DNA from 3 places in the Stenotrophomonas sp. 21LCFQ19 genome. Region 1 is predicted to be linked to each of the others. Evidence: predicted binding sites of a transcription regulator. Region 1 holds the regulator's gene; each other region holds the start of a gene.
The links. Region 1 encodes FliA, which starts transcription of late flagellar genes. Its sites were predicted from a motif close to TAAAGTTTNNCNNNCNNNGGCCGATAA; they were not measured.
Positions count from the first base shown of each region.

Region 2: a site for FliA is predicted at 2,638-2,664, ahead of AC13FW_RS08745 (flagellin). Genes of this name have one in related genera too.
Region 3: a site for FliA is predicted at 3,189-3,215, ahead of AC13FW_RS08855 (methyl-accepting chemotaxis protein). Genes of this name have one in related genera too.

Region 1 is NZ_JBSPUF010000006.1:9,684-14,142, reverse strand. It holds gene flhF (flagellar biosynthesis GTPase FlhF) at 1-793, shown strand, start outside; gene AC13FW_RS08230 (MinD/ParA family ATP-binding protein) at 780-1,664, shown strand; gene AC13FW_RS08225 (RNA polymerase sigma factor FliA) at 1,661-2,410, shown strand; gene cheY (chemotaxis response regulator CheY) at 2,424-2,816, shown strand; gene AC13FW_RS08215 (protein phosphatase CheZ) at 2,816-3,436, shown strand; gene AC13FW_RS08210 (chemotaxis protein CheA) at 3,440-4,459, shown strand, end outside.
Region 2 is NZ_JBSPUF010000006.1:130,657-135,115, forward strand. It holds gene fliD (flagellar filament capping protein FliD) at 1-692, opposite strand, end outside; gene AC13FW_RS08745 (flagellin) at 1,030-2,535, opposite strand; gene AC13FW_RS08750 (flagellin) at 2,825-4,297, opposite strand; gene flgL (flagellar hook-associated protein FlgL) at 4,365-4,459, opposite strand, start outside.
Region 3 is NZ_JBSPUF010000006.1:156,997-161,455, reverse strand. It holds gene clpS (ATP-dependent Clp protease adapter ClpS) at 7-327, opposite strand; gene AC13FW_RS08875 (hypothetical protein) at 432-908, shown strand; gene AC13FW_RS08870 (NUDIX hydrolase) at 911-1,375, shown strand; gene mnmA (tRNA 2-thiouridine(34) synthase MnmA) at 1,372-2,493, shown strand; gene hflD (high frequency lysogenization protein HflD) at 2,503-3,117, shown strand; gene AC13FW_RS08855 (methyl-accepting chemotaxis protein) at 3,244-4,434, shown strand.

The sequences.
Region 1 (4,459 bases):
TGCGCTGGACCTGATGGACGAATACGGCTTCGACGCCGGCCTGGCCCGCGACGTCGCTACCCAGATCCCGGCCGACATCGATCCCAGCCGCGCCCGCGGCCTGATGCTGGGGCTTATCTCCAAGAAGCTGCCGATCGCCCCGGTCGACCCGATGGAAACCGGCGGCGTGATCGCCCTGGTCGGCCCCACCGGTGCCGGCAAGACCACCACCATCGCCAAGCTGGCCTCGCGTTTCGCCGAAGCCCATGCCGCCCGCGACGTGGCCCTGGTCACCACCGATACCCAGCGCATCGGCGCCCGCGAGCAGCTGTACGGCTTCGGCCGCCAGCTCGGCATCGCCGTGCATGAGGCCAACAGCGGCACCGACCTCAACCAGCTGCTGCAGAAGCTGGCCGACTACAAGCTGGTGCTGATCGACACTGCCGGCCTGGGCCAGCGCGACCGCGCCCTCACCGCCCAGCTGCAGTGGCTGCGCGCCGCCGGCCAGATCCGCACCCTGCTGGTACTGCCCGCCAACACTGCCTTCCAGGACATGGACGAAGTAGTGCGCCGCTTCAGCGCCGCCAACCCGCAGGGCGTGGTGCTGACCAAGCTGGACGAGACCGGCCGCTTCGGTTCTGCCCTGTCGGTGGCGGTCGATCACCGCCTGCCGATCACCTGGGTGACCGACGGCCAGGACGTCCCGGAAGACCTTTATCGGGCCTCTGCCGCAAATCTTGTACTCCGCCTTGAAGATTTGCGCCGCGCGGCCGATATGCCCTGCAACACGGAGTTGAACAATGCAGTCGCGTGAGTACGCCAAGCTGACCAACACCTTCCCGCTGTCGGCAACCCGGCACGAACCCGCCGGCCCGGTACGCACCATCGCGGTCACTGGCGGCAAGGGCGGTGTAGGTAAAACCAATGTCTCGGCCAACCTGGCCGTGGCACTGGCAGGCATGGGCAAACGTACCCTGCTGCTCGACGCCGACCTGGGCCTGGCCAACATCGACGTGGTGCTGGGCCTGCAGCCCAAGCACACCCTGGCCGACCTGGTCGCCGGACGCGCCACGCTGGAAGAAGTCATCATCGAAGGCCCGAACGGCGTGCTGGTGGTGCCGGCCGCCTCCGGTCGCCGGCACATGGCCGAGCTGCAGCCGGCCGAGCACGTTGGCCTGGTCAATGTCTTCTCCGAGCTGGAGCGCGAGCTCGATGTGATGATCATCGACACCGCCGCCGGCATCACCGACAGCGTACTGACCTTCTGCCAGGCCGCCCAGGACACCGTGGTGGTGGTCTGCGACGAGCCGGCCTCGATCACCGATGCCTACGCGCTGATCAAGGTGCTCTCGCGCGAGCGCGGCGTGGATCGCATCCAGGTCGTCGCCAATATGGTCCGCGACCCGAACGAAGGCCGCGCCCTGTACGAAAAGCTGGTGCGGGTCTGCGAGAAGTTCCTGATCGATGTCTCCCTGAACTACCTGGGCTGCGTACCGCAGGACGACTGGCTGCGCCTGTCGGTGCAGCGCCAGCAGCCGGTGGTCAAGCTCTATCCTTCCGCGCCAGCCTCGCTGGCCATCAACGAAATCGCCCGTCGCACCGCGCGCTGGCAAGCCCCAACCGCCCCGCGCGGCGGCGTTGAGTTCTTCCTGGAACGCATCATCCAGCAGAAGGTGAAGGCATGAACAATGCAGCCGCCCAATACCGTGAAGTCCAGCGCAACGCGGCCAATGACTGCATTGCCCGCCACGCCGACCTGGTACGCCGCATCGCCCACCACCTGGCCGCGCGCCTGCCCGCCAGCGTCGAGGTCGATGACCTGATCCAGGCCGGCATGATGGGCCTGATCGAGGCCTCGCGCAGCTATGACGCCGAACAGGGCGCTTCGTTTGAAACCTACGCATCGATCCGCATCCGCGGCTCGATGATCGACGAGATCCGCCGTGGCGACTGGGTGCCGCGCTCGGTGCACCGCCGCGCCCGCGATGCCGCTGCCACCATCCGCCGCCTTGAGCAGAGCAGCGGCCGTGCGGCCAGCGCCAGTGAAGTGGCCGAAGCGATGGAGCTGCCGCTGCCCGAATACATGCGACTGGTTGAAGACGCCTCGCGTGGCCAGGTCTTGAGCCTGGAGTCGCGGATCGAAGACCAGGGCGAGCTGGACACCCCCAGCACCGGCGGCCCCAACCCGCAACAGGTATTGGAGCGCAGCCAGTTCGGCGCCGAGCTCGGCAAGGCCATCGGCCAGTTGCCCGAGCGCGAGCAGCTGGTGCTGTCGCTGTACTACGAGCAGGAATTGAACCTGAAGGAAATCGGCGCGGTATTGGGCGTGAGCGAATCCCGCGTCTGTCAGATCCACGGCCAGGCCACGCTGCGCCTGCGTAGCCGACTGAAGATTTTCGAGGCGGCCGACGCCGGGCTCGAAGAACCATGAAGAGGAAAGTCTTTTGAACAAGAACATGCGCATCCTGATCGTTGACGACTTCTCGACGATGCGCCGCATCGTCAAGAACCTGCTCGGCGATCTGGGCTTCACCAATACCGCCGAAGCCGAGGACGGGCATGCCGCGCTGTCGATGCTGCAGACGCAGTCGTTCGATTTCGTCGTCACCGACTGGAACATGCCGGTGATGACCGGCATCGAGCTGCTCAAGGCGATCCGCAACGATGCCAAGCTCAAGACCTTGCCGGTACTGATGGTTACCGCCGAAGCCAAGCGCGAGCAGATCATCGAGGCCGCCCAGAGCGGCGTGAACGGCTACATCATCAAGCCGTTCACCGCACAGACCCTGGAAGAGAAGCTCGGCAAGATCTTCGAACGCCTGGCAGCGAGCGCCTGATGAACCAGCCCGGGGAAGCATTGAGCGACAAATCGGCCCTGGTGCAGCGCCTGCAGGACGCACTGGCAGCATTGGAAAGTGGCGATGAGGCTGGCTGGCGTCGGGAAATCGACGCACTCGCCGCCCTGCGCACGCAGCCGATGATGTCCGGCCTGGGCAGGCTTGCACGCGAACTGGGCCAGGCGCTGGGCGAACTGCCCAGCGTGCCCAGCGAAGCCGGTGAGCTGGACGACGCCTGCGCGCGCCTGGACCACGTGGTGCAGATGACCGAGCAGGCCACCCATCGCACGCTCGATCTGGCCGAAGAATGCCGCGCGCTGACCGAACGCCTGCGTGCGGACGGGTTGAACGCCGAACAGGGCGAAATCCTCGAACGCATCCGCCACAACCTCACCGAAGTGGCGCTGACCCAGAGCTACCAGGACCTGACCGGGCAGATCATCCGCCGCGTGGTGGGCATCGTCCGTCGCGTGCATGAAGGTTTCGGCGCGCTCGGCCTGCCGCCGCCGGAAGAAGAAGCGCGCAACCAGGGCCTGGCTGGCCCGGCCGTCAATGGCCTGGACCGCCACGCCGTGTCGCAGGTGGACGCAGACGACCTGCTCTCGGACCTGGGGCTGTAACGCATGAGTGCTTTTGCCGACGACATCGCCGCCGACTTCATCATCGAAGCGCAGGAGATCCTGGATCGCCTCGGCGAGCAGCTGGTGACGCTGGAACAGGCACCGCACGACAGCGACCAGCTCAACGCCGTGTTCCGTGGCTTTCATACGCTGAAAGGTGGCGCCGGTTTTCTGGCGATCCATCCGATGGTGGAGCTGTGCCACGCCGCCGAAGAAACCCTGGGCATGGCACGGGCCGGCAAAGCCGAACTGCTGGCACATCACTTCGACGCCGCCCAGCAATCGCTGGATTGGCTGCAGGCCATGCTCGACGCAGTCTCCTCGGGCACCGAACCGGAGCACGCACCTGCTGCGCTGATCGCACAGTTCGATGTTGGCGCCGCCCCCGTGGTCGCAGTCGTGCAAGCGGCCGCTGCGCCTGCCGGTGACAGCGACCTGATCAGCGAAGACGAGTTCGAAGCCCTGCTCAACGAACTGCACGGCAGCGGTACGCCCGGTGCCCAGCCAGTCGCAGCGGCAAAGGCCGGCGATGACCTGATCGACGAAGACGAATTCGAAGCCCTGCTGGACAAGCTGCATGGCGGTGCCGCACCTGGCGCCGTTCCCGTACAGCCCGTTCCCGCCGCGCCAGCCAAGCCCAGGCCAGCCGCGCCCCCGGCCGCAGCCCCCCGCGCTGCCGCCGGCGCCGCCAAACCGGCAGCGGCAAAAGCCGCCGAACCCGAGCACACCGTGCGCGTGGACACCAAGCGGCTGGACGCCATCGTCAACCTGATCGGCGAACTGGTGCTGGCCCGCAACCGGCTCAAGACCTTGCGCATGCGCCTCAAGGACGAAGAGCTCGACCGTGCAGTCTCAACCCTGGACATCGCTACCGCGCGCCTGCAATCGGCGGTGATGCGCACCCGCATGCAACCGGTCGGCAAGGTGTTCTCGCGCTTCCCCAAGGTTGCCCGTGACGTCGCCCGCTCACTGCAGAAGGAAGTCGATCTGGAGCTGATCGGCGCCGATACCGAACTGGACCGC
Region 2 (4,459 bases), 120 kb from region 1:
ACGCGCACGTGCGCGTTGGTCGGGGGGCTGATCTGCGACATGCCACCGCTGCTGCCGTCCCAGGTCAGCGCGGAAAGGCCGCCGTTGCCACCGCTGGCGGTGACCGTCAACGCACCTTCGGTACCTGCATTGACGGCATTGAGCACCAGGTGCTGGCCATCGTTGGCGGTGATGACGGTGGCATTAACACCCTTGCCACCAGCTGCGCTGTTGATGGCGGCGGCGATGCTGGCCAGGTTGCTGCCCGGCGCGATATCGACCGAGATGGAATCTTCCTCGCCCCAGGCGATCGACAGCTTGCCGTCGCCCACCACGGTGTCGGCTGCAAATGCGCCGGAACTGAGCTTCTGCGGCTGCGCCAGGCTGAGCACTTCGATGTTGTACGTGCCGGCGGCAGCCAAGGTCTTGCCGGTGGAGGGGTCGGTGACGATGGTGGCGGAGAAGCCGCTCTTCTCCGGCACCGAGGTTTTGTAGGCGCGCAGATCGGCGGCCTTGCCCATGGCGTCCATCGCCGTCTGCAAGCTGCTCAGCGAGCTCTTGATGTTGCCCAGCGCCGAGAGTTTGGCGGTGGCCGCGGTTCCCTGGGTGTTGATGCGGTTGGCTGCCGGTGCGCGTTCAGCGGCGACCAGCTGCGCAACGATGGTGGGAATGTCCAAGCCAGAGCCAATGGTGGACAGGGAAGACGTAGCCATGGGTTTTCCTCTTTCGGCGAGGGGGTGCAACTGCAGCTGCCACCCCGGATATCGGCACGCGGCGGCATAGCTTTAGCCGCGTGGTTGCGCAGTCATCTGCAAGCGGCGTGCCAGCGCGTTCTGGTGCTCACGCAGGGCAGGCCATGGCGCGTCCTGCCAAGGCGGAGGTGGCTGGTCCTTGATAGCGCTCGATCGAGTTGCCCAGGTGCCGGCTTCGGTGCCGTACTCCTGGCGCTGGGGGTTTACTGGATCCATAACGAACAGGCCCCGCCATTGCGGGCGGGGCCTGTGCCACGGCGGCGTTTTCACGCCGACGTGGAGAGTGTTGCTTGCTGGATCAGCGCAGCAGGCTCAGCACGTTCTGGCTGGTCTGGTTGGCCTGGGCCAGCATGGCGGTACCGGCCTGCTGCAGGATCTGCGTGCGGGTCAGCTCTGCCGTTTCCTTGGCGTAGTCGGTGTCACGAATACGGCTGCGGGCCGACGACATGTTTTCCGAGGAGGTGTTCAGGTTGGCAACCACCGAGGTGAAGCGGTTCTGCACGGCACCCAGGTCGGCACGTGCCGAGTTGATGGTGCTCAGGGCCGCGTCCATTGCGTTCAGCGCGTTGTCGGCGCCGGCGGTGGTGGAGATGTCCAGGTCAGCGAAGCCGGTGGCTGCTGCTCCGCCGGCCCAAGCGCTGCCAACGGCCCCGCCAGCAGTGTCGCCAGTGGTCAGGCCCGTCTGCTTCAGCACATCCGCCGCCGTGCCGGAGACCTTGAAATCGCCCAGCGAAGAAGACAAAGCCAGCTGGCCGTTCTTGTCCAGCGATGCGCTGACGCCCGTGTTGTAGCTCTGGTTGTTGATCGCCTTGACCAGGTCGCTGGCACGCTGTGCGGTGCTGCCTGCAGCGCCGAAGTTGATGGTGACTTCGCCCTTCTTGCCCGCCAGGGTGAAAGTGCCAGCATCGAAAGCGACGCTCTCGCCGCTGACCGAGACGCTGGCGAACTGGCTGCCTGCAGCCTTGACCGACAGTGCCTTCGCGCCATCGTCGGAGTTGTCAAGGGCGATCTTTCCTGCCGCGGCAGTGGCGACGGTGCCACCGGTCGCGGTGTTGATCAGGCCAGCAACCTTGGTGGCAACAGCCTGCTGAGTGGTGGCTGCGTCGGTAGCGTAGGCGGTGGCGGTCACGTTGACCGTTGTGCCGTTGATGTCGATGTTGAACCCAGCAACACCATTGGTGGTGTCCACAGCCAATGCGGTCAGATCGATTTCGCCAGTGCCACCGGCGGTTACGGTGCCGGTCGGTGCAACGGCCGAGGCGGCTGCCGCGGTATCAACCCGGTTCCAGTTGCCCAGGTCCTTGATATTGGCATTGGCAATCTGGGCAATGTCGATGGTCTGGCCCTGGTCGGCACCGATCTGGAACGACTGTGCCTGGAAGCTGCCGTCCAGCAGCTTGGTGCCGTTGAAGTTGGTCTGCTCGGACACGCGCTGGATTTCTGCCTTCAGCAGCTGCACTTCGGCGTTCAGGGCTTCACGGTCGGAAGGCGAGTTGGTGGCGTTGCGCGACTGCACCGACAGCTCACGGATACGCTGCAGGTTGTTGCCGATTTCGGTCAGCGCGCCTTCGGCGGTCTGCGCCATCGAGATGCCGTCGTTGGCGTTGCGGGCAGCCTGGTCCATACCGCGGATCTGGGTGCTGAAACGCTCGGAGATCGCCAGACCGGCGGCGTCGTCCTTGGCGCTGTTGATGCGCAGGCCCGAGGACAGGCGCTGGATCGAGGTGGCCAGGCTGGAGCCGCTGGTGCCCAGGTTACGCTGAGCATTGAGCGACATGATGTTGGTGTTGATGACTTGTGCCATGATTCGAGCTTCCTATGTGGCGTTGGGTCCGGCACATCACCTGGCCGGTACTGGGTGCAGTGGGCGGGGGTAAGAAGAGCCTTAGCACCGCTGCTGATACCAATAACGGCAGCTTTTCCGGCAGCTTTAGCGCCTTGCTGCAAGTGATTCCAAAACCGCAAAACGCACAAGCCCCGGTTTCCCGGGGCTTGTGCGTTTTCGGTGCTCGCTCGGTGCCGAGCCATGCTCGGCAGGGGCATTGCCAGTGAAGCTCCTGCCGAGCATGGCTCGGCATTACAGCTGCGTTTGCTTACTTCAGCAGGCTCAACACGTTCTGCGGCGACTGGTTGGCCTGCGCCAGCATTGCCGTGCCCGCCTGCTGCAGGATCTGCGTGCGGGTCAGCTCAGCGGTTTCCTTGGCGTAGTCGGCATCGCGGATGCGGCTGCGTGCGGCCGACAGATTCTCCGAGGAGGTGTTGAGGTTGGCGATGGTCGAGGTGAAGCGGTTCTGCACTGCACCCAGATCGGCACGCGAGGAGTTGATCGACTGCAGCGCAGCGTCGATGGCGTTGAGTGCATTGTCAGCACCGGTAGCAGAGAGCACGTCCAGATCGGCGAAGCCGGTTTCAGCCGCGCCGGCCGCCCAGTCAGTCGTTGTTGCCGCCGTCAGGCCGGTCTGTGCGGTCAACGATGCGCCGCCAGCAATCGTGAACTGGCCTGATGCCGAAGCCAGCTGCAGATTGCCGCTGGCATCCAACGAGGCGGTGACGCCGGTGTTGTAGCTCTGGTTGTTGACGGCCTTTACCAGATCGCTGGCGCGCTGTGAGGCGCCACCGGCTGCACTGAAGCTGATGGTCGCAGTGCCCTTGCTGCCGGTCAGGGTGAAGTTGCCAGCGGTGAAGGTGGCCGGGGTGCCGCCGACTTCAGTCTGGGCGCCGACCGTGCCGGTCAGGCCGCCGGAAATGGTGATCGGTGTGGCATTGGTGTTGCTCAGGCCGATATCGGTGCCGCTGACGCTGGCGGTAAGCCCTGCGATGTTGGTGCCGATTGCAGTGTTGACCGCGGTAGCCAAGCCGGCAGCGGTGGTGCGCGCCGCGTCAGCTGCCACGTTGATGGTGGTGCCGCCAACCTGGAAGGACAGCGCGGCAGCCGGATCAGCCACACCTGCAAGGCTCAAGGTGCTGGTGCCGGGGGTGGGCGTGCCTGCGACGTAACCGCCGTCAGCGGCGACGGCTGCTGCCGAGGCAGGTGTATCCACGCGGTTCCAGTTGCCCAGTTCCTTGATGTTGGCGTTGGCGATCTGCGCGATGTTGATCACCTGGCCCTGATCGGCACCCACCTGGAACGCCTGGTTCTGGAAGCTGCCATCCAGCAATGCGGTGCCGTTGAAGTTGGTCTGCTCGGCGACGCGCTGGATTTCGGCCTTCAGTAGCTGCACTTCGGCGTCCAGTGCGGCGCGGTCGGAAGGCGAGTTGGTCGCATTGCGCGACTGCACTGCCAGCTCACGGATGCGTTGCAGGTTGTTGCTGATCTCGCCCAGGGCGCCTTCAGCGGTCTGCGACAGCGAGATGCCATCGTTGGCGTTGCGGGCGGCCTGGTCCATGCCGCGGATCTGGGTGCTGAAACGCTCGGAAATCGCCAGGCCGGCGGCGTCGTCCTTGGCGCTGTTGATACGCAGGCCCGAGGACAGGCGCTGGATCGAAGTAGCCAGGCTGGAGCCGCTGGTGTTCAAATTCCGCTGAGCGTTCAGCGACATGATGTTGGTGTTGATGATCTGTGCCATGGGTACGTCTCCGTTGTGCTCGGTGCTTTGCGTTGTGGACTGGCAGATGTGCTGCCGTAGATGTAAATCAGCGAATCATGTTGAACAGCGACATCGACTGCATCTGCGTGAAGATGGTCTGTGCCGCTTGCAGCGCCGCGCCTTCGAGCTTGTACTGCCCGA
Region 3 (4,459 bases), 150 kb from region 1:
GCAGGCTCAGGCCCGCTCCATCGTGCACATCAACGGGTGCTGGTTCATCCGCGAGAACTCATTGACCTGCGCGACCTTGGTCTCGGCGACTTCGCGGGTATACACACCGCAGATGCCACGGCCGCGGGTATGGACGTGCAGCATCACCTGGGTGGCCTTGTCCATGTCCATCGAGAAAAAGCTCTGCAGAACGGTCACCACGAAGTCCATCGGGGTGTAATCGTCGTTCAGCAGCATCACCTGGTACTGCGGCGGGGGCGCAACCTCGGGCTTGCCGGGGGCTACCAGCAGGCCGTGTTCGCTATCGTGTTGGGTCTTCTGGGACATCTGGCGATTATAGCCGTTCCAGTTGGCTGTCTTTTGACCATTGGACGTCTGCCCCCTCGCCCCCGCACAATTTACCGGCTAACCATCCATTCCTTGGGGAAAACATGAAGAAGTCCGTACTCAGCATCGCCCTGCTGACCTTGGCCACCGCCGCCGCTGGAAGCGCTTTTGCCGGTGAACCGGACCGTGCGGTCGGGCGCCTGCTTGATACTCTCGAGTACAAGTACGAGGTAGACAGCGATGGTGACTACCAGCTGGTCTTTGAAATGGACGACGACCGTACCCAGCTGGTGTTCGTGCGCTCCAACGTCGAAACCTATGGCAGCCACCACGTACGCGAAATCTGGTCGCCGGGCTACAAGTCCGAAGGCCCGCAGTTCCCGGCACTGGTCGCCAACCGCCTGCTGGAGGATTCCAACGACTCAAAGCTCGGCGGCTGGGTCAAGCAGGGCGACGTGGCCATGTTCGTGGTGAAGATTGACGCCGATGCCAGCGCCGAGGTGATTTCCGACGCCATCGACGCCGCCGCCAAGAGCGCCGATGCGATCGAGCTGGAAATGACGTCCAAGGACGAGTACTGAGCGTGAATGCATTGCAGTCCCAGCGATGGGCGCCACATGTGACCGTGGCCACCGTGGTCTCCCGCGCAGGGCAACTGCTGCTGGTGGAAGAAGAAAAGAACGGCCGGCGGGTATTGAACCAGCCGGCCGGCCATCTCGAGCCAGGCGAAAGCCTGCTCGAGGCGGCCGTGCGTGAAACCCGCGAGGAGACCGGTTGGGACGTGCACCTGACCGGCTTCATCGGCAGCTATCAATGGACGGCCGCCGACGGCACGCCGTTCCTGCGCTTTGCCTTCTCCGCCGAACCGCTGCAGCACCACCCGCAGCAGGCGCTGGACACTGGCATCGTGCAGGCACTGTGGATGAGCCCGGTTGCCCTGCAGGCCGATATGGCGCGGCTGCGCAGCCCGCTGGTCTGGCATACGATTTCCGACTGGCTGGCCGGGCAGCGCTACCCGCTTTCGATCGTGCGACAGGTGGCACCGTGAGCAATCCCAACATCGTGGTGGGCGTCTCCGGCGGCGTGGACTCGTCGGTGGCAGCCCTCACCCTGGTTCAGCAAGGCCTGGATGTCGCCGGTCTGTTCATGCAGAACTGGGCCGACGATGGCAGCGGCCATTGCCGTGCCGAGGATGATCGCCGCGACGCCGTGGCGGTCTGTGGCCGGCTCGACATTCCGTTCCACTTCCGCGATTTCTCCAGCGAATATTGGCAGGGTGTGTTTGAGCATTTCCTGGCCGAATATGCGGCTGGCCGCACGCCCAACCCGGATGTGCTGTGCAACCGCGAGGTCAAGTTCAAGCACTTCCTGGACGCCGCGCGCGAGCTGGGCGCCGAGCGCATCGCCACCGGCCACTATGCCCAGGTCGATCACTCCGGCGGCCGCTGGCGCCTGCTGCGCGGCGCCGATCGCGGCAAGGACCAGAGCTACTTCCTGCACCAGCTGGGCCAGACCCAGCTGGCAGCCACCCTGTTCCCGATCGGGCACATGGAGAAGAGCGAGCTGCGCCGCATTGCCCGCGAGGCCGGCATGCCTACCCATGCCAAGAAGGATTCCACCGGCATCTGCTTCATTGGCGAGCGCGATTTCCGTGAGTTCCTTGGGCAGTACCTGCCGGCCCGCGAAGGCGAGATCCACGACCCCGACGGCCAGGTGATCGCCCGCCACCCCGGCGTGTTCTATTTCACCCTGGGCCAGCGCGAGGGCCTGAACATCGGCGGCGTGCGTGGGCGTCCGGCGGCGCCGTGGTTCGTGGTCGGCAAGGACGTAGCCCGCAATATCCTGTACGTCGACCAGGGCCATGACAGCCCCTGGCTGCAGTCCAACTGGCTGCGCAGCGAAACCATGCACTGGATTGCCGGTGCCCCACCCGCCCGTGAGTTCGATTGCACCGCGCAGACCCGCTACCGCCAACCGGACGAAGCCTGCACCGTGAAGGTACGTGATGACGGTACGCTGGACGTGCATTTCGCACGCCCGCAACGCGCCGTCACCCCCGGCCAGTCGCTGGTGTTGTACGACGGCATGGAATGCTTGGGCGGCGCGGTGATCGCCGCCACCGATGCACCCCTGGAGCGCCGTTTGGCCGCCCCTGTTTCCCCTTGAGAGATGACCATGACCTTTTCCATCGATGACCGCGTACTTGCCCTGGCTGGCATTGCCCAGGCCTTGCAGCAGGTCCGCCGCATCGCAGAAACCGGCCATTCGGAGAGCGCCGTGGTGCGTACCGCAATGGACAGCGTAATGCGTATTGATGCCAGCTCGCCCGCTGCCGTGTACGGCAGTGCCAACCAGGTGGAACCCGGCCTGCGCCTGCTGCGCGACTACTTCCGCAACCAGGGCAAGGACGACCTGCTGCCGCGGCTCGCGCTGTCGGTGATGCAGCTGGAACGTCGCTTCGTGCGTGAAGGCGCCACGATCGACAAGGTGGAAGCCGGCATCGAGCGCGCCGCCGGCATTGCCCGGGAGCGCGGCGACAGCTGCCACCCTGACGTACTGAGCGCGATGGGCGCGCTGTATGCGGACACCATCAGTCAGCTCAAGCCGAAGATCATGGTGCAGGGCAACCCGCATTACCTGGGCCAGGCGATGGTGGTGTCGGAGATCCGGGCGCTGTTGCTGGCAGCGGTACGCTCGGCGGTGCTGTGGCGCCAGCTTGGCGGCGCTTACTGGGATTTCCTGTTCTCGCGCAAGGCCATGCTCGAAGCCATCGAGCGCCGTCTGCGCTGATTTTCAAGGCCCGCAATCGCATGGGTTGCGGGCCTGCATCGCAAAACCTCCCGGGATTCACCTCAGTGGGCTAAAGACACCCTGCCCACTGCCGATACTGCATTCGTGACTCTCCCGAGAACGTCCATGTATTCACGTATTGCAATCCGTTTGGCAGCCCCGCTTGTCCTCACCCTTCTGGTTGTGGTCGCTGCCGCCCTGTCCTGGCCCTCCGCGGCCCTGTGGGCGATCCTGACCACCATGGTGCTGAGCTGGCTGGTGTTTGCCTGGTGGAGCGTGCATTCGCAAAGCCAGCGCTCGCCTGAGCACGCCAAGGTGCTGAAGGAGCAGGACCAGCTGCTCAACGAACTGCGCAGCTTTGTCAGCAACGAAATCGATGGTTCGCGCAGCGAGATCGAGCGCGCCCGCGAGCTGATCCGGCAGGCCGTCGGTGGCCTGGGCGGCAGCTTCGATGCGATGAGCCGCAAGTCGCGCCAGCAGAGCCAGGCATTGGCCCGCATCGTTGACCGCGCCGGTGATGAAGGTGGCGGCGGTGTCGACGTGGCCCGCTTCGCCCAGAATGCCAGCCACCAGATGGAACAGCTGGTGGAAGCACTTGAGCAGGTCAGCGGCCAGAGCAGCAACACCGTGCAGCACATCGACCAGATGGCGCAGCACCTGGATGGCATCTTCGCCCTGCTCGAAGACGTCAAGTCGATCGCCGACCAGACCAACCTGCTGGCCTTGAATGCCGCCATCGAAGCCGCGCGTGCCGGCGAAGCCGGTCGTGGCTTCGCCGTGGTGGCCGACGAGGTGCGCAACCTCTCCGAGCGCTCCACCACCTTCAACGAGCAGATCCGCAAGCTGGCCCACAGCTCCAAGGACGCGATTGCCAAGGTGCGTGAAACCGTCACCCACATGGCCTCACGTGACATGGACCGGTCCCGCGAAGCACGCCACGAAGCGGCCTCGATGCTGGACAGCGTTGCTGCCATCAATGCCTCGCTGGGTGATGGCATGCGCGAGATCTCCGAATGCGGCCGTGCCATCGACGGCAGCGTCGCCGAAGCCGTGCGCGCCCTGCAGTTCGAGGACATTGCCACCCAGGCCCTGGGCGGCGTGCACACCCATCTTGACCGCCTTGGCGCGATCAACCGCGAAGCCGTGGCGCTGCAGGAACTGCTGCATCGCAATGGTGGCGTCTTCGATGGCGAGATGGTCAGCGCGCTGCAGCGCACCGGCAACCGCCTGCGCGAAATGCGCGTGGAATGGGAACGCCCGCCGCACAAGCCGGTGTCCCAGCAGAGCATGGGCGCAGGCACGGTGGAGCTGTTCTGATTTCGCACTGCACCATCCCTGCACC